DNA from 4 places in the Streptomyces sp. NPDC093085 genome. Region 4 is predicted to be linked to each of the others. Evidence: riboswitches for the same ligand, from Rfam matches in the RefSeq annotation. Region 4 holds a riboswitch; each other region holds the start of a gene.

Region 1 (5,438 bases), 760 kb from region 4:
ACGAAGGTCGACAGCCCGCGCTTCCTGCGCCGCGCCGAGAAGCGCCTGAAGAAGGCACAGCGCGCCCTCTCCCGCAAGGAGAAGGGCTCCAGCAACCGGAACAAGGCCCGGATCAAGGTCGCCCGCGCACACGCGAAGGTGGCCGACGCACGCCGCGAGTTCCACCACCAGCTCTCCACGAAGCTGATCCGCGAGAACCAAGCGGTCGCCGTGGAGGACCTGGCGGTGAAGGGCCTCGCCCGCACGCGCCTGGCCAAGTCCGTCCACGACGCCGGATGGTCGGCGTTCGTGAACATGCTGGAGTACAAGGCCGCACGGTACGGGCGCACCTTCGTGAAGATCGGCCGCTTCGAGCCGACCTCCCAGGTGTGCTCGCAGTGCGGCGTGAAGGACGGCCCGAAGCCGCTGCACGTCCGTGTGTGGACGTGTGGGGCGTGCGGGTCGGTCCTGGACCGGGACATCAACGCGGCGGTCAACGTCGCGAAGGCGGCCGGACTGGCCGTGTCAGCCTGTGGAGCGCGGGTAAGACCGGAACTCGTCCCGGCACCGCGCGGCGAAGCAGGAACCCACCCGACACCGCAGCCTTCAACGGCGCGGTAGGCGGGAATCGCCGTCCTTCAGGGCAGCGAGGATGTCAATCCCCTACGGGCAGCGCCCGGTGGCGGTACTCGCTCGGCGGCATGCCGTGGCCGGTGCGGAACGCCCGGGTGAAGTCGGCCGCGTGGGTGAAGCCCCAGGTGGTGGCGATGGCGTGGATGGGCCGGGCCCGCAGCGAGGGATCGGCGAGATCCCGGCGGGCCCGGTCGAGGCGCTGCCTCCTGATCCAGCCGGAGACCGTGGTGTCCTGACCGTGGAAGAGCCGGTGCAGGGTGCGGGTGGAGATGTGGTGGGCCGCGGCGATCCGGGCGGGGGTGAGGTCCGGGTCCCCCAGGTGCCGGTGGATGTACGCGCGGACCTTGAGGAGCAGCACGTCCGGGGCGGCCTCGGGCGGCGTCTCCGCCCCGAGGTGGTGGCCGAGGAGCGCGCTCACCAGATCGATGGTGACCCCGCCGATCCGCGCGGCGTCCGCCGGGCCGTAGCGGGTCGGGTCGGTGGTGAGCCCGACGAGGAAGCGGCTCAGCAGCCCGCCGATCCCGCTCCGGCCGGGTAACGCCACGGCGAGCAGCGAGTCCCCCTGGCCGGCGGGAAGCCGCAGCATGGCCCGGGGGAAGAGCGCCTGGACCATCGTGGTGGTGCCGTCCCCGTCCGGGCCCATCCGGCCGTGGAGGGGATGGGAGGTGGAGGTGAGCACCAGGCTGCCGGCGGGCAGGTCCGCCTCGCGCCCGGACTGGACGGCGCCCGCCTGTCCGCTCCGGGTGTAACTGAGGTTGTACTGCTCCGGATCGGAGTGCCGGACCATCTTCGGCGTACGGTCGCTGACGAGCGACGTGCACCCCGCCACGGTCACCGTCACCGGGCCGAGACCCACCGCCTGAAGGTTCCCCCGGAAGTCTTCGGCGTGCTCGGAGCTGATTCTCGTGGGTGCGTGGCTCGCGCAGGCCATCTCACGCCAGCGCTCGAATCTCTCCGGTGCCGGATGGTCCTCCGCGCGGAAAAGTGTCTCGATCATCTGTCCCCCCGACAGTGATACCGACGCGGCGCCGGCTCTCGTCCCGGCCGCTCGCACGTGGTGTTGACAGCACCGTGGCAGAGGGGCGATGACGCGTCATCATGGCTCACCCTGAGGCGCCGTTCTCTGGCGTGAAAAGTGCGGTACGCGGGTGCCGGACGGCTGTTCCGTATTCCCGGAACGCGAATTCCGCGATCACGGACGGGGCGTCAGGAAAGGTGGCCGGCGGGTGTATTCATCCGCTCCGGCTGGCGCATTCCTTTCCGTGGTGCGCAGTTGAGGGCGTGCCGGGAATTCCCGGGCAGATCACGGAGTGGCGAAGTGCCCCTTAAGGGCGTTTTGGTGGTATTTGCCGGTAAAGGTGCGTAGAGGCTTTTGGGGGTAACTTGCGCTCTCTGTAGCGCTTTGAGGGTCCGATAAGTCCGATGTATTCGTGACGTGTGTCACGTGGGCGATGGTGGGCGGGTCCGGCCGGTGGGGGTGCTTTCTCTCGTGGGGGAGGAAAGTTGAGTTCCCGGAGCCGTTCCGATGGGGGGAATAAGCCGAGAAGGCGGAACTTGTGCGGTCCTGGCATCTCGCTTACGTTCTCGTCCATCCGGATGGACCGCCCAATCCTGCCGCTGTCCGGATATCGACCCGACACCTAATCCGTCAGCAGGCAGGAGCGGGGGACCCAGGTAGTACGCCGGTCCGGAATTCCGGAGCGGCTAGGGGTGAAGTCGCGCGACCGCGTGGCCGGGCATCTCCAGCCCGAACCCGACAGCTCACCTCGCAGGCGACGGAGAGGGAATTCGTCGTGCCCAGAAACGCCAAGCACCGCCGTTCCAGAACCGGCTCGATCGTCCGACGCGTGGTCGCGCTGGGCACCGGGGGCGCCGCGCTCGCCGCGCTTCCGCTGGTGTCCGCCGGTGCCGCCCAGGCGGCGCCCGTCACGGCGGAGACCTCCGCCGCGCGGGCCACCGTTCCCGCCGCCGTCACCGCCTCCCCGGAGTCCACGGAGTCCACCCCCGCGACCTATGTCGTGGTGTACGGCGACTCGCTCTCCAAGATCGCCAAGGCGCACTCGCTCAGCGGCGGCTGGCAGAAGCTGTACGAGGACAACCGGGCCGCCATCGGCTCCAACCCGTCCCTCGTCCAGCCCGGCCTGAAGCTCACCCTCGGCAAGGCCACCTCCGGCGCCGGGAAGAGCGCCGCGTCCGCCAAGACGGCTGTCGCCACCGAGGTCGTCGCCAAGACCTACAGCAACAACCTGGACGGCTGGATCCGCGAGTCGCTGGACGTCATGGCCCAGCACGGGATCCCCGGCAGCTACGAGGGCATCCACCGCAACATCATGCGGGAGTCCTCCGGCAACCCGTACGCGATCAACAACTGGGACATCAACGCCCAGAACGGCGTCCCGTCCAAGGGGCTGCTCCAGGTCATCGCCCCGACGTTCCAGGCGTACCACGTGCCCGGCACGGCGTACGACGCCTACGACCCGGTCGCCAACATCACCGCCGCGTGCAACTACGCCGCCGCGCGGTACGGCTCGATCGACAACGTGAACGGCCCCTACTAGGCCGGACGCGTTCCGGCCCCGAGACCGCAGGCCGGACATATCGCTCTGTAACGTCACATATGCCTCGGCCCCGCCACCCGTCATGGGCGGCGGGGCCGAGGCATGTGCCGTGCGTGCCGTGCGTGCTGTGCGTGCCGTGCCTGCGGTACGTACGGCGCGACGGGTCACCCGCGCCGCGCGCGTACCTCCCGTATCCCCGCCACCATCAGCACCAGCGCCGTCGCGCCCAGCGACCACAGGAGCTGGGGGCGGGCCACGTCGTCCGTCAGCATCAGGACGACCACCACCGCGATCACACCCAGCGTGAGCCAGGTCAGCCCCGGGAAGAGCCACATCCGCAGGGTCAGCCGCTCCGGGGCCTCCCGCTCGAACCGGGGGCGGAGCCGGAGCTGGGACGCCGCGATCATCGCCCAGACGAAGAGCAGCACCGCGCCGACCGCGTTGAGCAGGTAGAGGAAGATCGAATCGGGCCACTCCAGGTTGAGCAGGACCGAGACGAACCCGAACGCCACCGACGCCAGCACCGCGCGCCGGGGCACGCCCGCGCCGCTCACCCGGGTCAGCCCCCTCGGCGCCTCCCCGCGCTCCGCCAGCGAGAAGATCATCCGCGAGGAGCCGTAGAGGTTGGCGTTGAGCGCCGAGAGCAGCGCCACGAACACCACGATGTTCATCACCTGCCCCGCCGACGGGATCCCGATCGCGTCCAGCACGGTGACATAGGGGCTGAGCCCGGCCCGCTGCGCCGTCCACGGCAGCACGGTCACGATCACCGCCATCGACCCCACGTAGAAGAAGAGGATCCGGACGACCGCGCTCCGTACCGCGCGGGCCACCGAGCGCACCGGGTCGTCGGACTCGGCCGCCGCGATCGTGACGACCTCCAGACCGCCGAAGGCGAAGACCACGGCGAGCACCCCGGAGATGACGCCCTGCCAGCCGTTCGGCAGGAAGCCGCCGTGGCCGGTGAGGTTGGCCGGACCGGCGGAGTGGGTGTCGGGGAGGACACCGAGGATCGCGAGCACCCCGAGGACCAGGAACGCGACGATCGCGAAGACCTTCAGTGCCGCGAAGGAGAACTCGAACTCGCCGAAGTTCTTCACGGCGGCGAGGTTCGCCCCGGTGAACACCAGCATGAAGATCAGCACCCACCCCCACTGCGGTACCGAGGGCAGCCAGCCGTGGGCGATCGTGGCCGCGCCGGTGGCCTCCACGGCGAGCACGACGACCAGCAGGAACCAGTACAGCCACCCCACGCTGAACCCGGCCCAGCGGCCGAGCGCCCGCTCGGCGTGGACGGAGAACGAGCCCGAGGCGGGCATCGCCGTCGACATCTCGCCGAGCATCCGCATCACGCACATCGCGAGCCCGCCCGCGATCAGATACGAGACGACGATCCCGGGCCCGGCCACCGCGATCCCGGCGCCCGAGCCGACGAAGAGCCCGGCGCCGATCACCCCGCCGAGCCCGAGCATGGTGAGGTGGCGCTGCTTGAGCCCGCCGGCCAGCGGCTCGCCGGACGCGCCGGGCCCGTCGGCCGGGGCCGAGGGGGCGGCCGGGGGAGTGGTGGGGGGTGGTGCTGGAGTGCTCATGGGGGGTTCAGGGCTGCTTTCGGAGGGGACGAGCCGGTACGTACCGGCTCGTCGCAGTCTCTCCGGAGGGCCCCCTCCCAGGCAAAATGAATATCGTCGGAAGCGGGCGGGGCGGGGCGCGGCTCCCCGCTCGGGGCGGCCCGGCCCGGCCGCCTCAGGCGGTGCCCGGAGCCTCAGGAGCCTCCGGGGCCTCAGCGCGGTAGGTCGGGGAGCCCGGGATGGAGCCGCCCGTCCTGGTGACCGCCGGGTCCAGCTCCGTGATCGTGAGCTGGAAGCCGAGCGGACGGCGGGCGGCCAGCGGGGCCAGGGTCCGCTCCGCCGCCGCGAACATCTCGTCCGCGACCCGGCTCCGCACCTCGTCGGGACGGCCCGGCATGATCATCAGCTTGATCTGCACATGGCCGCTGCCGGGGCCGCTCTCCGGGCGGTCGGCCACCCGGCACGCCGTCGCCGGTACGGCCAGGGTGCGGGTCCCCCAGCGGGGGAAGACGCCCAGGCCGAGCGCGGTCTCGTGGAGGTCGCCGAGGAGCGTGTCGACGTCCAGCTCGTCGGCCAGGTCCGGGGTGTACTCGACGGTGATGTGCGGCACCTTCGGTCTCGCTTTCATGTCCATGGCGGGTCCGTACGGAGGCGCCGGGCGGCCCCGGCCCCGCGTCGAGTCTGCCCCTACCCCTCCCGG
Region 2 (5,438 bases), on a different contig from region 4:
GGACCGCGGCCGGGGACGTACGGACGACGGGCGGACGGGCCGCCAGGACGAGGGGGACGGACGCCGCACGCCTCCGGGTTACGCGGAGTTATGCGGAACGCATCCCCTTAGTTGTTCGCGGAGCGCATCCTCTTAATCGTTCGCAGAGCGCATCCTCTTAATTGTTCGCAGAGCGAAACCGCGGGAAGGCGCTGCGGCCCGCGTACACCGCCGCGTCGTCGAGGATCTCCTCGATGCGCAGGAGCTGGTTGTACTTGGCGACGCGGTCCGAGCGGGCCGGGGCGCCGGTCTTGATCTGGCCGCAGTTCACGGCCACCGCGAGGTCGGCGATGGTGACGTCCTCGGTCTCGCCGGAGCGGTGGGACATCATGCACTTGAAGCCGTTGCGCTGGGCCAGCTCGACCGCGTCCAGGGTCTCGGTGAGCGAGCCGATCTGGTTGACCTTGACGAGCAGCGCGTTGGCCGAGCCCTCCTCGATGCCCCGGGCGAGGCGCTCGGGGTTGGTGACGAAGAGGTCGTCGCCGACGATCTGGACCTTGGCGCCCAGCTTGTCGGTGATGATCTTCCAGCCGTCCCAGTCGTCCTCGAAGAGCGGGTCCTCGATGGAGACGAGCGGGTAGGAGGCGACCAGCTCCTCGTAGTACTCGGTCATCTCGGCGGCCGAGCGCGTCTTGCCCTCGAACTCGTAGGAGCCGTCCTTGTAGAACTCGGACGCGGCGACGTCGAGCGCGAGCGCGATGTCACGGCCGGGGACGTACCCCGCCTCGTTGATCGCTTCGAGGATGAGGTCGAGCGCGGCGCGGTTGGACTCCAGGTTCGGCGCGAAGCCGCCCTCGTCGCCCAGTCCGGTGGAGAGGCCCTTCTGCTTCAGGACCTTCTTCAGCGTGTGGTAGACCTCGGCGCCCCAGCGCAGCGCCTCGGAGAAGGACTCCGCGCCGATCGGTGCGATCATGAACTCCTGGATGTCGACATTCGAGTCGGCGTGCGAGCCGCCGTTCAGGATGTTCATCATCGGAACGGGCAGCAGGTGCGCGTTCGGGCCGCCCAGGTAGCGGAAGAGCGGGAGGTCGGAGGCCTCGGAGGCGGCGTGCGCGACGGCGAGCGAGACGCCGAGGATGGCGTTGGCGCCGAGCGAGCCCTTGTTCTCCGTGGCGTCCAGGTCGATCATCGCCTGGTCGATCAGGCGCTGCTCGGTGGCGTCGTACCCGACCAGCTCGGGGCCGATCTGTTCGATGACGGCGAGGACGGCCTTCTCCACTCCCTTGCCCAGGTAGCGGCCGGCGTCCCCGTCACGGAGTTCTACGGCCTCGAACGCACCGGTGGAGGCACCGGAGGGAACGGCAGCACGGCCGGTGCTGCCGTCGTCGAGGCCGACCTCGACCTCGACCGTGGGGTTGCCTCGGGAGTCCAGGATTTCCCGGGCTACGACGACGTCGATGGACGGCACGAGCATCTCCTTCTGGGATGTGACGCGTGGTGCAGGGTCTCTTTGGCCTTGCGCCATGAGCCTAACCGGCTCCGGGCGGTGGACCAGCCCGTGCCCGCCCCGTAAGACGCGGGCCTGTCGTCCGGACAGGCCCGCGATGCGGCGTCTCCCCGGTGGGGCCCGGCCCGGCACGTCCGGGGGTGACGCGCCGGGCCGGCGGGAGGGGTCAGCTCAGGTGGAGCCGCTGACCCGGGTAGATGACATCGGCGTCACGGACGATGTCCTTGTTGAGGTCGAAGATCTTCTTCCAGCCGCCCTTGACCTTCTGGTCGAGGGCGATCTTCGAGAGGCTGTCGCCGGACTTGACCGTGTACTCGCCGTCGCCCTTCTTGATGGTGAAGGGGCGGCTCCGGTCGCGGGAGGCCGGCTGGGCGGCGTCGCGCGTGGAGCGCTGGCTCGGGGTGTAGCTCTGGGAACCCTGGGACTTCTGGGAGTTCTGGTAGTTCTGCGACTTCGTGGACTTCTGGGTGCCGGAGTAGCCGGAGCCCGAGGAGTTGCCGGAGCTTGCGGAGCCGGAACCGGAGCCGGAGCCGGACGAGCCGCCGTTGTACGAGGCGCCCGAGAGGTTGACGCCACAGCTCGGCCAGGCGCCCTTGCCCTGGCCCGCGAGGACCTTCTCGGCGACGGCTATCTGCTGGGACTTGGAGGCCTGGTCGGCGCGGGCGGCGTAGGCGGTGCCGCCGTACGCGGCCCAGGTGGAGCTGGTGAACTGGAGGCCGCCGTAGAAGCCGTTGCCCGTGTTGATCGCCCAGTTGCCGCCGGACTCGCACTGGGCCACCTGGTCCCACTCGGAGGCGGTGGCGGCGGAGGCCGCGGAGGCGCCGAGCAGGGGGGCGGCGACGGCGGCACCGGTGATGCCGGCGAACGTCACGTAGCGAACGGCCTTGGACGGGCGGCGGTGCTTGGACTGACCGGAACGCAGCAGCATGGAACACATCTCCTCACCGACGCCTACGAGGTGAGCTGTCGGGTTCGGGCCAAGGAGTCGCCCGGCCGTGTGCTCGCACACACGGCTTCACCCCGAGCCGGACGCCGGACGTCTCTCGACGACCGGGCCCGGCGAAGAACCAATGGGTCCCCCGCTCCTGCCTTCGGCGCTTGAAGCGACGACTACTCCCCCCGGCCGACGGCAGGATTCGGCGTGACGGTCGAGGAGGCCCGCGGTGCGAGCGGTTCAGACCGTAATCACAGCCCTGGCGGTTGTTCAAAGAAGCACATCCGGCATAAAACGCCCTTACCTCCTCCGACGGACAATACGTTTCCGCAGGTGAGAGGCGGGTTGGCCCAACCGGCGGGGCGAACAGCCCGAGTTGCGGCAAAGAGACCCTTGTCTCACTTGCCCAGAAGGGGACATACAGGAGCCAATTGACCGCGTCCCGGGGCCGGATCGAAGGCTCTGGCCAGGACGGACGCGGCGGCGACGGCGTCAACGGGGCAGCGTTCAAAGGGCGTCGCCGGCCGGGCCGCCGGGGCCGGCCGGGCCGTACGCCGGGTACGCCAGGCAGCCGCGCCCGCGCTCCGTCCCCGGACGGGCGTACCGGTCGGGCGCACAGGGAGGCCGGACGGAGGGCGGCCCGGCGCGCGCCCGGAGGCCGCCGGGTGCCGCCCGGAGGCCGCCGGGTGCCGCCCGGGCGCGGTCGGGTGCCGCCCGGGCGGGGTCGGGTGCCGCCCGGGCGCGGTCGGGGCGCCGGCGGGGTGCCGGCGGGGCTGCCGGCGGGGCTGCCGGCGGGCGGCACCCGGGCCCGCCCGGGCGAGCGCGTTCGGAGACGGCCACGGAGCCGCCGTGACCCCTTCCGCGGATACGGATACGGGCCCGGCCCGCCCCTCCTGGGGGTGCGGACCGGGCCCGTACGGGACCGTGAAGGGGACCTGGGATCAGGGAAGAGGAGAGACGCGGGGGCCGGTCAGACCCAGCCGCCGGAGACCTTCTGACCACCCGTCGCCAGCGAGAGGTGGTTGCCGACCGTGTTGGCGACGCGCTCCACCTCGCGCTCCACGCCCGCAGCGACCGAGCCGGCGTCCCGCCCGCCGCCCGCGTCGCGCGAGGCACGGCTGTCGTCGTCGCGCCCGTACGACCCGTCGCCCGGCGTGGCGCTCTCGTCGGCGGCCTGGCCGCGGTGCTTGCCCGAGCCGTCCTTCCCTTCGGACTCCTCCGCACCGGAAGCGGAACCGGTCGGTCCGGGGGCCGGGGTGGTGGCCGTCCCGGAGGGCTCCGTGCCGTCCGTACCGCTGCCCGTGCCCGTACCGCTGCCCGTGCCTGTCGAGGCGTCACCGGAGGGCGAGGTGGAGGCGGAGGGGTCGGCCGAGGGGGACTGGGAGCCCGAGCCCTTCTTCCCGTCCAGGGCGTCGGAGACCGCGCCGCCGACCGAGCCGAGCAGCCCGGAGACGGTGGCGCAGCTTCCCCACGCCTGCGCGCCCTGGGCGGCGAGCACCTTCTCGGCGACCACTATCTGCTGCGACCGGCTGGCGAGGTCGGGGCGGGCGGCGAACTCCGCGCCCCCGAAGGACTCCCAGGTCTCCTGGGACATCTGGAGCCCGCCGTAGAACCCGTTGCCGAGATCGGCGCTCCAGGCGCCGCCGCTCTCGCACTCGGCCACGCTGTCCCAGGTGGAGTTGTCCGCGGCGTTCGCGGCGCCGGCGCCGAGCAACGGGATCGCGATCGCGGATCCGGCCACCCCGGCGGCGACGAGAAGAGCAGGGGCCTGACGAGGTCGACGGTGTCGGCCGTTCCCGGACATGCGGTTGCCTTCCGTGTGACTGTTCATTCAACTCCGGCATGGTGTTGCCGGGTCGACGTGAACGTAGCGTTACTCGAACGCTTGTCACAAGTCGATGCAGCGGAGATCACGCAAAAGTCACAGCATTGACGATGCGTCAGGAAATTATCGGCCGGACAATGGCGTGAATCGCACCGGAAGTGTGCGCAATCCCCGCATGATGAGCCCGCCCCGCCAGCGCAAATCGGAAACATCTTCCGAAAGCCGCACATCGGGGAGACGGGTCAGCAGGGTGGCGAGCGCGGTGCGCCCCTCCAGGCGGGCGAGCGGCGCGCCGAGGCAGTAGTGGATGCCGTGCCCGTAGCCGAGGTGCTGATTGTCACTCCGGGCGAGGTCGAGGGTGTCGGCGTCCGAAAAGCGCGCCGGGTCGCGGTCGGCCGCCGCCAGCACCACGAGTACGGGGTCACCCGCCGCGATCCGCTGTCCGCCGAGCGTCAGCGGCTCGGTCGCGTAACGCCAGGTGGCCATCTCCACCGGCCCGTCGTAGCGGAGCAGTTCCTCGACGCCCGTCGCCAGCAGCCCGGTCTCGCCGGCCGCGAGGGAGCGCTGGAGCCGCTCCCTCTGCGCCGGATTTCTTATGAGCGTGTGCATGCCATTACCGATGAGATTCACCGTCGTCTCAAATCCGGCGAACAGAATGATAAAGGCCATGGCCGCGGCTTCGTTCTCGGACAAATGCTCGCCGTGATCGCTCGCCCGGATCAGCCCGGAGATCAGGTCGTCGCCCGGATTCTCTCTCTTACGGTGAATAAGGTCGGCCAGATAGCCGCGCATCTTCTTCACCGAACGGGCGACACCGCCCCGCGGGCCGCCGGCATGCCGGATCATCATGCCCGCCCAGTCGCGGAAGTCGTCCTGGTCCTCCGGCGGTACGCCGAGCAGATCGCAAATGGCGTAGATGGGGAGCGGGAAGGCGAACTCGTGGATCAGATCGGCGCTGCCGCGCTCCGCGAACCCGTCGATCAGCCGGTCCGTCAGCTCCTGCACGCGCGGGGCGAACTCCGCGACCCGGCGCGGCGTGAACGCCTGGGAGACCAGCCGCCGCAGCCGGGTGTGGTCGGGCGGGTCGATATTGAGCAGATGCGTCATCAGCTCCGCCTTGCGCTCCCCCGGGATGCCCGTTCTGCCCCGGGTGTGCTCGGGGCCCGCGTGGTGCGTCGGGTTCTTGGAGAGCC
Region 3 (5,438 bases), on a different contig from region 4:
GCCCCGCGCAGCCGCCGGCGCACCGGCCCGCGAGCCGGATGTTCGCGGACGGGGTGGGCCCGGCCGCCGATCCCGCCGGGTCGCACTTCGAGCGGCGGATCCGGAGCTTCCAGCCGCGCCGGAGCCGGGTGACCACCGGGCAGGCCGACGCGCTGCGGCGGCTCTGGCCGGTCTGGGGCATGGACATCGACGGGCGGCGGGTCATCGACCCGGCGACGCTCTTCGGCGGGCTGCCGGTCGTCCTGGAGATCGGCTTCGGGATGGGCGAGGCGACGGCCCGGATGGCCGCCGCCGACCCGGCCACCGGCATCCTCGCGGTCGATGTGCACACCCCCGGCCAGGGCAATCTCCTCCGGCTCGCCGAGGAGAACGGGCTGACCAACCTCCGGGTGGCCAACGGCGACGCGATCATCCTGCTCCGCGAGATGCTGCCCGAAGCGTCGCTGGACGGGCTCCGTGTCTTCTTCCCCGATCCGTGGCCCAAGAAGCGCCACCACAAGCGCCGGCTGATCCAGCCGGAGTTCCTGACGCTGGCCGCGACCCGGCTGAAGCCCGGGGCCGTGCTCCACTGCGCGACCGACTGGGAGCCGTACGCCGAGCAGATGCTCGCCGAGCTGACCGCGCACCCGGCGTACGAGAACACGGTGCCCGGGGACGGCCCCGGCGGCGGTTACGCGCCCCGGCCCGCCTTCCGGCCGCTGACCCGGTTCGAGGGCCAGGGGCTCGACAAGGGGCACGCCGTGCACGACCTCCTCTTCCGGAGGGCGCCGGAACCGGTGTGACCTGGTGGTGCCCCTCGCGCCATGGTCAGGTGTCAGTGCCCCTCGCTAGGGTCATCAGGTGTCAGAACCGCCCCAGCAACGCCTCGACCGGCCCGCGTGGCAGCCCGCGCACGAGCCCGCGCCCCCGCGTGCCCACGCCCACCCGGCCATCCCGGTCTACGAGCAGCAGGAGCGCCACGGCGACCTGTGGAGCGCGGTGCCCGAGCCGGCGCGCAGGCGGTACCGCCCGGCGCGGGCGCTCTGGCGGAGCCGGACGGCCCGGATCGCGGCGGTCGTCCTCGTGCTGGCGCTCTGCGCCCTGGTGATCCTCGCGCTCGTACGGGAGCAGACCGGCCCGCAGGGCTTCCTGGTGGGGCTCGGGCTCGCCGTTCTGCCCGTACCCCTGCTGACGGCGTCGTTCCGCTGGCTGGACCGGGTCGAGCCGGGCCCGTGGACGAATCTGCTCTTCGCCTTCGCCTGGGGCGCCTTCGCGGCGGCGCTGGTGGCGATCATCGCCAACTCCTTCGCGACGGAGTGGATAGCCACCGCCACCGCCGACCCGGTCGGCGCGGAGTCGCTGGGCGCCACGGTGATAGCGCCGGTCGTGGAGGAGAGCGCGAAGGCCACCGCGATACTGCTGGTCTTCCTCTTCCGCAGGAGGAGCTTCACGGGGCTGGTCGACGGGGTGGTGATCGCGGGGTTCAGCGCCACCGGCTTCGCCTTCACGGAGAACATCCTCTATCTGGGCAGCGCCTACGGGGAGGACCAGAGCCGGGGGTACGCGGGGCTGAACTCGGTGACGGCCGCGACCTTCTTCGTACGGGTGGTGATGTCGCCGTTCGCGCACCCGCTCTTCACCGCGGCGACCGGGATCGGCTTCGGCCTGGCGGCGATGGCCGCGCGGCGCCAGAAGTTCCGGCGCGTGGTGCTGCCGCCGCTGGGCCTGCTGTTCGCGATGGGCATGCACGCGCTGTGGAACGGCTCGGCTTCGCTCTTCGGCCCGTTCGGCTTCTACGCGGTGTACGCGGTCTTCATGGTGCCGGTCTTCGGGCTGGTGACCTGGCTGGTGATCTGGAGCCGCCAGCGCGAGCTGCGCACCCTCGCCGCCGAGCTGCCCGCGTACGCGGCGGCGGGGTGGCTGGCCCCCGCCGTGCCCGTGGCGCTCTCCTCGATGCGGCTGCGCTCGATGGCGCGCGGCTTCGCCAACCGTACGCACGGCCCGGCGGCGGCGCGGGCGGTCGCGGAGTACGAGGGGTTCGCGACCTCGCTGGCGTTCCTGCGCCACCGGGCCGGGCGGGACCCGGTGGGGCCGGACTTCGTCGAGCGCGAGCAGGAGCTGCTGCACCATCTGTGGGAGCGGAAGGAGATAGCCGGGCCCGCGCTGACCCACGCGGCGCGGGCCGCCGGGCGCGTATGGGCGCCGCCGCCGTACATCGACTACGACGGCTACAACCCGTACCGCCAGTACTGATACACCCCGTACCGCCGGTACCGGCCGCACTGAGCCCCCGCCGGGAAGGGGCGGGGGCTCGGAGTCAGAGTGCGCGCGCGTACCCGTAGGGGTACGGCTCTGGCGTGCTCAGGGGTTGATGCCCTTGCCCTGGAGCCAGGCCATCGGGTCGATGCCCGTGCCGCCCGCCGTGTGGACCTCCAGGTGGAGGTGGGGGCCGGTGACATTGCCGGTCGCGCCGACGCGGCCGATGACATCGCCGGTGGAGACCTTCTGGCCGACGCTGACGGCGAGGGACGACTGGTGCGCGTACCAGACCTCCGTACCGTCCTCCAGCTCCAGGACCGTGCGGTAGCCGTACGAGCCCGACCAGCCGGCCGAGGTGACGGTGCCGCTGTGGACCGCCTTGATCGGCGTGCCGGTGGGCGCGGCGAAGTCCAGGCCGGTGTGGTAGCCGGAGGACCAGAGGGAGCCGGACTGACCGAAGGTGGAGGTGATGGTGTACGAGGAGGTCGGCAGCGAGTAGCTGGCCGCCAGCTTGGCGAGCCGCTCCTGCTCCGCCTTGATCTTCGCCTCGGCCTCGGCCTTCTTCTTCGCCGCCTCGATCTTCTTCTCGGCGTCGCTCAGGCGGGCCTTGGCCTGGCTCGCGGCCTTCTCGGCCGCGGCGTCCTCGGCCGCCGCCTTCTGCGTGGCGTCGGCGCTGGCCTGCTGCCGCTCGGCCTGCTGGATGATGCGGGCGCGGAGCGCCTCGCCGGCGTCGGTGGCGCCCTGCTCGGCCTCCGTGACGGTCAGCCCGGCGGAGGTCAGCGGCGCGTTGGCGAGCGGGTCGGTGGTCCCGGCCTCTTCGCCGCCGAGCGAGCCGATCCCGGGGAGGGACTTGGCGTCGGGGAGGCTGTCCGCGATGGCGTCGGGGAGGGATATGGAGACCGCGGGCTTGTCCTGGGCGGTGGCGATGCCGCCCGCGCCGACCGCGGCCATGACGCCGACGCCGAGGACGGTGGAGCTGCGGGCCAGCCCGTTGCGCTGCTTGGCCACCCGGTGCCTGCCGCGTACCGGCTGGATGGACTCCTCGGTGGGGTTCCACTCGCCCCAGGTGCCGGGCGCCTGGCTCGCACCGCCGCTGCCGAAGGCGGGGGTTTCGATGGTGGCCGTGGGGGCAGGCTGGTTGGACGCCACTGAGGCGTGCTCCTTTCCTTCCTTCTCGCCTACCGGGTTAGCTGACGGGTTCGGAGCAGGAAGGTCTCCTACGGATGTCCCCTGCCGCGCGGGCGGCAAGTAACTCCCGATTCACCCCAATTGGTGGTTCCCCGGTTCCCTCGCGGGATTCGGCGCATGCGCACGGTGCCGTCTCGGCGACGGCTGGGACAACCGCGCTGCGTTATCGAACGTTAATAGAGACCAGGGCCTTATTCCAAGCTGTTCCCGATGATCGTTAACGACTTCGCAACGGACGTACCCGGACACAAGAGCGCGCACTCGGGCGAGTTGAACGGGATTCGGGGCGGGTGACGTGACCACGCGCACGCGGCGCCCCGACTCCGCGCTATACGGAGGAACACCTTCCCGTCACCATGGGTGACAGCCGCCGTCACACTTCCCTCACGGGAACCCGTACGGGGCCCCGCACGGAGACTCTTACGTACCCCCTTACGGCCCCCCTTACGGACACCCCTACGGACACCCCTACGGGACGATCGGCACGGACACCCTTACGGGACGATCGGCATCGTCCTGCGCCGCTCCGGCTCCCCCCGCGCCGGCCGGCTCACCGCCAGCAGCGCCATGTCGTCCTGGCTGCCGCCGCCCGTGTGGAGCCGTACGTCGTCGATGAGCGCCTGGAGGAGTTCGTCGGGCCCCTGGAAGATCCGCCCGTCGAGCCGCTCGCGCGGCACGTAGAAGGCGCCACGGGCGTCCCGGGCCTCGCTGAGGCCGTCCGTGTAGAAGAGCAGCGTCGCCCCGTCGGGGTACGGCGCCTGCTCGGCCCGGTCCGGCCACGCGCCCAGTTCGCTCATGCCGAGCGGCAGCGCCGGATCCCTCGGCACCAGCGTCCGTACGGCGCCGTCGTGCCCCATCAGCAGCGGCTCGGGGTGGCCCCGGTTGACCAGCCGTACGACGCCCTCGCCGTGCGGGATCTCCGCCAGTACGGCCGTGGTGAACCCCTCGAAGACGTCGAGCCCGTCCCGCCGGGTGCCCTCCCGCAGCAGCGAGCGCTCCAGCCGCTCCGCGACCCCCTCCAAGGTGCCCTCCTGCTCGGCCGCCTCCCGGAACGACCCGATGATCACGGCGACCGCCTCGACCGCCTCAAGACCCTTGCCCCGTACGTCGCCGACCACCAGCCGCACCCCGTAGGGGGTGTCCTGGACGGCGAAGAGGTCACCGCCGATGAACGCCCCCTCCTGGGCCGCCTCGTACCGCGCGGCGATCCGGAGCCCGCCGATCCGTTCGGCGGGCCGGGGGAGCACGGCGCGCTGGGCGGTCTCCGCGATGATCCTGGCGGAGGCGAGCCGTTCGCCGCTCCGTCTGACGACCCCGTTGATGTAGAGCGCGAGGGCGGAGACGACGAGCACGGTGAGGAGTTCGCTGGTCGCCGTCACCGTGTAGAGCGAGTCCGTCTTGATCCGGAGCCCCGTCTCGGCGCCGAGCGAGAACACCGCCACCAGCAGGGTGCCCACCATCGGGTAGAACGGGGCCGCGATCAGCGGGGCGGCGGCGAAGAACGGCGCCGCGGTGACCCGGGCCGGGGTGACCACGTCCAGGACCACCCCGCCGATGATGACCAGGGCGGGGAGCACCCGGACGATCCTGCGGCCGGCGCGGGCCCGCCCGTACGCGAGGAGCCCGTGCGGCCCGTGGGGCCCGTAGGGGGCGCCCTCCGGGAGCCCGTTGTGCGCCCCTTCCGGGGCCAGGGCGAGTTCCTCGACCAGATGGCGCTGGTGGCGCCGGTTCCGCCGGCGCCGGTGGACGGTGTCGCGGACGTACCCGGCGGCCGCCCGGAACCCCGCGGACGCCCGGCCGCCGGCGCCGCCGCCACCGGGGCGCTCCGCGTTCTTCCTGACCTTCCCCACCAGTCGTCTCCTGCCCGGTCCGCCGACGGCTGCGGACGGTACCCGCACACCCTCCAGGCTGGCCGCCACCGCTCGGGGCGGCGACCGCCGTCGGCCGTACGGGCTACGGAGCCGCCGGTGGCGGCCGGTGGGGCTCCGTAACTCCTCCGCAGGTTCTCAGCC
Region 4 (5,438 bases):
GGCCACCGGGGAGCTGCTGAGATCACGGCTGGCCGCCCTCGTGGACCGTTACGAGCTGCTGCACGACGTGCGCGGCCGGGGGCTGATGGTCGGGATCGAGTTCGGCCGGCCGCACTCGATCGCCCTGCGCGGCCGGTGGGCGATGCTCCAGGCGGCCCGTAAGGGGCTCTTCGCGCAGATGGTCGTCGTACCGTTGCTCCAGAAGCACCGGATCCTCACCCAGGTCTCCGGCGACCACCTCGAAGTGATCAAACTGATTCCGCCATTGATCATCGGCGAACGCGAGGTGGACCGGTTCGTCACCGCCTTCACCGCCGTGATGGACGACGCCCACAGCGGCGGCGGACTGATGTGGGACTTCGGCAGGACCCTGGTCAAGCAGGCCGTCGCCAACCGGTAGCGTCCGCCGGAGGCGCCTCCGGGGGAGTTGGCCGATCCCCGACGGTCCACTGTGCCTCCAGGGCAAGAAATTTGCCCTGGAGGAAAGCGTCTGGCGCAATAGTCCTATGAGCCCACCCGCTGCCGGAGAGTCGGCCGACGAACTGCCCGACCAGGTGCCGGACATCGCGCCCCGCCTGCGCGCACTGCGCCGTGGCCGGCGGCTCACCCTGGAGGCCGCCGCGCGGCGCGCCGGGCTCTCGCCCGCCCATCTCTCCCGGCTGGAGACGGGCCACCGGCACCCCTCGCTCCCCATGCTGCTGGGGCTCGCCCGGATCTACGGGACGACCGTCTCCGAGCTCCTCGGCGAGGTCCCGCCGGAGCGGCAGCCCATCATCCGGGGCAGCCGGGCGGAGCCCGTGGAGGCCGACGGCTGGACGTACCAGCAGGCCGGCGGCGCCGGGCGGGCCATGCAGCCGCTCCGTCTCGAAGTGCCGTACGGAGCGGCCCAGGGCGAGCTGGTCCGGGTCCACCCGGGCGAGGAGTGGCTGTACGTACTCGACGGGCGGCTCCGGCTGAGCCTGGGCGACACCACGTATCTGCTCGGCCCCGGGGACAGCGCGCACTTCGACTCCCTCACCCCGCACCGGATGGGCGCGGCGGGACCCGAGGGGGCCGGGCTGCTCTTCGTCCACACCCTGCTCCAGAGCCCGTCCGCCGATCTCTGTGTCGGCGACTCGGCCCACCCCTTCTGACCCGGCCCCGACCCCGATCCGACCCCGACGACCATGGAGAGAGATCCGCCATGCCCCCGACACCGCACCCGGAACCACGGACCGAGCCGCCGGCGGAACCGCCGGTGGGAGCGCCTGCGGACGGTCCCGGGCCGGTCATGGACGAGGAGCGGAAGTTCCCGCGCGGGCTGGTGATCCGGCTCTTCGTCTATCTGATCGCCGGCCATGTCTTCGCGGCCTTCCTCTACCTCCTCTTCACCGTCGGCGAGTAGCGCCCGGGGCGGGGGCGTCAGGCCGTGCCGGTGTCGACCAGACGAGCGCGCAGCCGCTCGCGGGTGGCGGGCGCCAGCCCCAGGCCCTCGGAGAGATACCGGTCGGCCGAGCCCCAGTTCCGCTCGATGGTCTCGAAGGCCGCCGCCAGATAGCCGGCCCGGGCGTCGAAGAGCGGGCCGAGCAGTTCGGCCGCCTCCGCCGGCACCTCGTCGGCCACCCCGTCGCCCCGGTGGAAGGTGTAACGGCGGTGCGGGTCGTTCGACTTGAGGTAGTCCGCCTCGATCGCGTCCCGCTCGGCCCCGACCGCGAGCAGCACCACGGCGACGGAGATCCCCGCCCGGTCCTTGCCCGCAGCGCAGTGCAGCAGCGCGGGCACGCTGTCCTCGGCGAGCGCGTGCAGCAGCCGGCCGTGTTCGGCCGTGCGCCCGGTCACGATCGTGCGGTACGAGGCGGTCATCCGGGCCGCCGCGGCGCCGTCCGAGAGAAGCGAGCGGAGGGTCGCGAGATCGCCGTTCCGGACCATGTGCCAGAACTCGGCGCCCTCGGCCGGATCGGAGAGCGGAATGTTCACGTTGCGTACGCCCGCGAGTTCCACATCCTCGCCGTCGAGCTTGATATCGGCGGAATTCCGGAAGTCGAAAACGGTGTGCAGTCCGAGACCGGAGAGAAAGGCGGAGTCGTCGGCGGTCGCCCGGGCGAGATGCCCGCTGCGGTAGAGCGCCCCGTACCGTATCCGCCCCCCGTCCACCGTCGGCAGCCCGCCGACATCGCGGAAGTTGCGCACTCCGGACAGCTCGGGCTCGGTGGCCGGGACCTGCGGCGACTGCTGCGTCACGCCTGCTCCTCCGGGTCTTCTGCCGTCGGCGCTGCTCGCCGGCGGCGTCGGTCCCGACCCTACGACATGGGGACGCGCCGTCCCATGGGGCCGAGGGACGACCGAGGGGGCCGGGGTGCTGACCCGTCGGGAGGGAATAAAACGCCTAAATCATCACCTGTCCGTCTTGGGTGATTGCGCACAACCTGCCCCGTTCCCGGGGGAGATGGGGGGCGTGTGGTGAGCAGGATCATATCCGTGACGTTCCGTGGCGGTGGGGCGAAAGGGAAAGGCGAACTCGAAAGGGAATTGAAGCGCCGCCTCCACACAGGGTGACGGGCGATCTTCGGGTGACGACGGACCGGCGGGGAGCGCGCCTTGTCCAGGGAACAGGGATGGCTTGTTCCGGCCGTCGCACTCGCCTACGTTCACCAGCAATCCGGGCGGAACGCCGAATCCTGCCGCCGCCCCGGGGACCACCATCCATCCGAACACTTCACGCGTGGCAGGAGCGGGGGACCCAGGTAGTACGCCGTTCCGGTGCCCCGGCACCGGGGACGGCTCGGGGTGAAGTCGCGCACCACGCGCGGCCGGGCAACTCCAGCCCGAACCCGACAGCTCACCTCGCAGGCGCCGGAGAGGAACGCGACATGTCCGCGAAGGGCAAGCACCGCCGCCCCAAGTCCCATCCGTTCTCCCGCCGGTTCTTCGCCGCGTCCACCGGCGGCGCCGCCATCGCCCTGCCGCTCATCGGCGCCACCGGCGCCCACGCGGCGCAGCCGGCCGCACCCGCCGCCGTACCGGAGACCGCGCCCGCCGCGCACACCGCCCCGGCCGCGTTCCGGGCGGCGCCCGCCGGGACGGAGGCGGCCTCCGCGACCCAGGTGTCCCGGACGGCCACCACCACCGTACGGACCTACTCCGTGGTCGCCGGGGACTACCTCGCCAAGATCGCCGACGAGCAGCATGTCCAGGGCGGCTGGCAGCGGCTGTACGAGGACAACCGGCAGGCCGTGGGGGCCGATCCGGGGCTGATCCACCCCGGCCTGAAGCTCACCATCGGCGCGAAGGCGACCGCCCGCTCGCAGTCGTCCGCCGGGCTCGCACGCTCCGCCACCCCCGAGAAGCCCGCCGCGCCGGCGCGCCCGGCGGAGAGCGCGAAGCAGTCGGAGCCCACCAGGTCTTCGAACTCCGGAGGCTCCGCGAAGACTTCCGCGTCGTCCGGACCGGCCACCTCGTCGAACACGTCGGGCTCGGCGGACTCCTCGTCGCAGCGCTCCACCGCCGCCTTCACCCTGCCGGTGGACGGCGTCGGGATCGGCACCCCGTACCGCGCCTCGGGCTCCAACTGGTCCAGCGGCTACCACACCGGCGTGGACTTCGTGGCCTCCTCCGGCACCACCGTCAAGGCGGTCGGCGCGGGCACCGTCGTGACCGCCGGGTGGGGCGGCGCGTACGGCAACCAGGTCGTCATCCGGCACGACAACGGCATGTACTCGCAGTACGCGCACCTCTCCCAGCTCTCCGTCTCGGCCGGCCAGACCGTCTCCACCGGTCAGCAGATAGGGCTCTCCGGCGCCACCGGCAATGTGACCGGACCGCACCTGCACTTCGAGATCCGCACCGGCCCCGATTACGGCTCGGACGTGGACCCGCTGGCCTTCCTCCGGCAGCAGGGCGTCTCCGTCTGACCGGCACTTTTCAGGACGCCGCCCGGCACCTCGGCAGGTGCCGGGCGGCGTCGTTCCCGTCCGCCGGCCTTCCCGCATCTCCCGTCGCTCCCGGTATTCCCGGTTCCGGGGAGAACGGGCAATGTTCTTTCTCACCCCGCGTCAACCCCCGCCTACGGTCGCGTAGGTCACATCACCAGGGGGAAAATTCCCGGTTGTGGCAGATGAATCGAGAGCGAGCGGCAGCAGAGCGGGCAGAGCGAGGACGGGGCACGACACCGTGTTCGCGTCGTACGCGGCGATAGGCGACAGCTTCACGGAGGGCGTGGGGGATCCGGGGCCCGACGGGCGCTTCGTCGGCTGGGCGGACCGGCTCGCGGTCCTCCTCGCCGACCGGCTCCCGGCGCCCGGCGCGGACGCGGACCCGGTGCACGGGGACTTCCGCTACGCCAACCTCGCCGTACGGGGCAGACTCCTCGACCAGATCGTCGAGGAGCAGATCCCCCGGGCCCGGGAACTCGCCCCGGACCTGGTGACCTTCTGCGCGGGCGGCAACGACATCCTCCGCCCCGGCACCGACCCCGACGATGTCGCCGAGCGCTTCGAGCGGGCCGTCGCCGAACTCACCGGCGCCGTCGGCACGGTCATGCTCGCCACCGGGTTCGACACCCGGGGCGTGCCGGTACTGCGCCATCTGCGGGGCAAGATCGCCACGTTCAACGAGCACACCCGGGCCATCGCCGACCGGTACGGCTGCCCCGTGCTCGACCTCTGGTCCCTCAGGACCGTCCAGGACCGGAGGGCCTGGGACGACGACCGGCTCCACCTCTCGCCCGAGGGGCACACCCGGGTCGCGCTCCGCGCCGGGCAGGTGCTGGGCGTCGACGTACCGGCCGACCCGGACCAGCCGTGGCCGCCGCTGCCGCCGCGCGGCACCCTCGAAGTGCGGCGCGACGACATCCACTGGGCGCGCGAGTACCTGGTGCCCTGGATCGGGCGGAGGCTGCGCGGCGAGTCCTCTGGCGACCATGTGGAGGCAAAACGTCCGGACCTTCTCCCGCTCGACCACGGCTGACGGGGCGGGGCCGGGCGGCGCTCAGCGGGGCGTGATCCGGAGACGAGTGCCCGCCGGGGCGCCGGGCGGGGCGCCCGGACCCGGGCCCGTGCCTGTCGGAGAGCCGGCCGGGAACCCGGCCGGGACGCGTTCCAGGACGCCGCCCGCGAAGACGTCGTACAGCGGCAGCGACTCCAGGTGGACGTAGCCGATATGGCAGTCGCAGACCGCGAGCGGGCAGGGCCGGGGCGCGAGCGCGCGGCGGTACGAGCCGTCGTAGAGGTTTCCCAGTTCGGCCGGGACGAAGTGGCAGCGCCGCACCGTACCCTCGCCGTCCACCGAGATCACCGACTCGCCGGTCCGGCAGGGCAGCCCGGCCGAGCGGTGCGGATGGCGGCTGTACGGGAAGAGCGGGTCCAGCTCCGTCCAGCGGGCGGCCTCCTCGTCCGTGTACGTGTGCCCCTCGGCCGCGTTGATCCAGAGATAGACGTGCGGGGGCAGTTCGGCGCGGAGCC

The links. A riboswitch is a leader RNA that binds a small molecule or an ion and turns the genes downstream of it on or off. The one in region 4 is predicted to bind cyclic di-AMP.
Region 1: it holds a riboswitch for cyclic di-AMP, as region 4 does, so the genes downstream of both, AB0O07_RS00990 (transglycosylase SLT domain-containing protein) here and AB0O07_RS04040 (LysM peptidoglycan-binding domain-containing M23 family metallopeptidase) in region 4, are expected to answer to the same signal.
Region 2: it holds a riboswitch for cyclic di-AMP, as region 4 does, so the genes downstream of both, AB0O07_RS21130 (transglycosylase family protein) here and AB0O07_RS04040 (LysM peptidoglycan-binding domain-containing M23 family metallopeptidase) in region 4, are expected to answer to the same signal.
Region 3: it holds a riboswitch for cyclic di-AMP, as region 4 does, so the genes downstream of both, AB0O07_RS32765 (M23 family metallopeptidase) here and AB0O07_RS04040 (LysM peptidoglycan-binding domain-containing M23 family metallopeptidase) in region 4, are expected to answer to the same signal.

The regions. Positions count from the first base shown of each region.
Region 1 covers NZ_JBFBFB010000001.1:224,430-229,867, forward strand. Annotated here, with positions in the region: gene AB0O07_RS00980 (RNA-guided endonuclease TnpB family protein) at 1-600, shown strand, start outside; gene AB0O07_RS00985 (helix-turn-helix domain-containing protein) at 635-1,609, opposite strand; cyclic di-AMP (ydaO/yuaA leader) riboswitch at 2,240-2,402, shown strand; gene AB0O07_RS00990 (transglycosylase SLT domain-containing protein) at 2,406-3,170, shown strand; gene AB0O07_RS00995 (amino acid permease) at 3,335-4,642, opposite strand; gene AB0O07_RS01000 (hypothetical protein) at 4,914-5,372, opposite strand.
Region 2 covers NZ_JBFBFB010000007.1:105,359-110,796, forward strand. Annotated here, with positions in the region: gene eno (phosphopyruvate hydratase) at 158-1,453, opposite strand; gene AB0O07_RS21130 (transglycosylase family protein) at 1,653-2,411, opposite strand; cyclic di-AMP (ydaO/yuaA leader) riboswitch at 2,420-2,593, opposite strand; gene AB0O07_RS21135 (transglycosylase family protein) at 3,391-4,224, opposite strand; gene AB0O07_RS21140 (cytochrome P450) at 4,369-5,438, opposite strand, start outside.
Region 3 covers NZ_JBFBFB010000018.1:16,903-22,340, forward strand. Annotated here, with positions in the region: gene trmB (tRNA (guanosine(46)-N7)-methyltransferase TrmB) at 39-782, shown strand; gene AB0O07_RS32760 (PrsW family intramembrane metalloprotease) at 967-2,232, shown strand; gene AB0O07_RS32765 (M23 family metallopeptidase) at 2,341-3,354, opposite strand; cyclic di-AMP (ydaO/yuaA leader) riboswitch at 3,399-3,552, opposite strand; gene AB0O07_RS32770 (PP2C family protein-serine/threonine phosphatase) at 3,921-5,012, opposite strand; gene AB0O07_RS32775 (TipAS antibiotic-recognition domain-containing protein) at 5,433-5,438, opposite strand, start outside.
Region 4 covers NZ_JBFBFB010000001.1:979,482-984,919, forward strand. Annotated here, with positions in the region: gene AB0O07_RS04020 (aspartate aminotransferase family protein) at 1-400, shown strand, start outside; gene AB0O07_RS04025 (XRE family transcriptional regulator) at 507-1,133, shown strand; gene AB0O07_RS04030 (DUF6126 family protein) at 1,271-1,384, shown strand; gene AB0O07_RS04035 (tyrosine-protein phosphatase) at 1,402-2,220, opposite strand; cyclic di-AMP (ydaO/yuaA leader) riboswitch at 2,682-2,845, shown strand; gene AB0O07_RS04040 (LysM peptidoglycan-binding domain-containing M23 family metallopeptidase) at 2,850-3,890, shown strand; gene AB0O07_RS04045 (SGNH/GDSL hydrolase family protein) at 4,150-4,944, shown strand; gene AB0O07_RS04050 (STM4011 family radical SAM protein) at 4,966-5,438, opposite strand, start outside.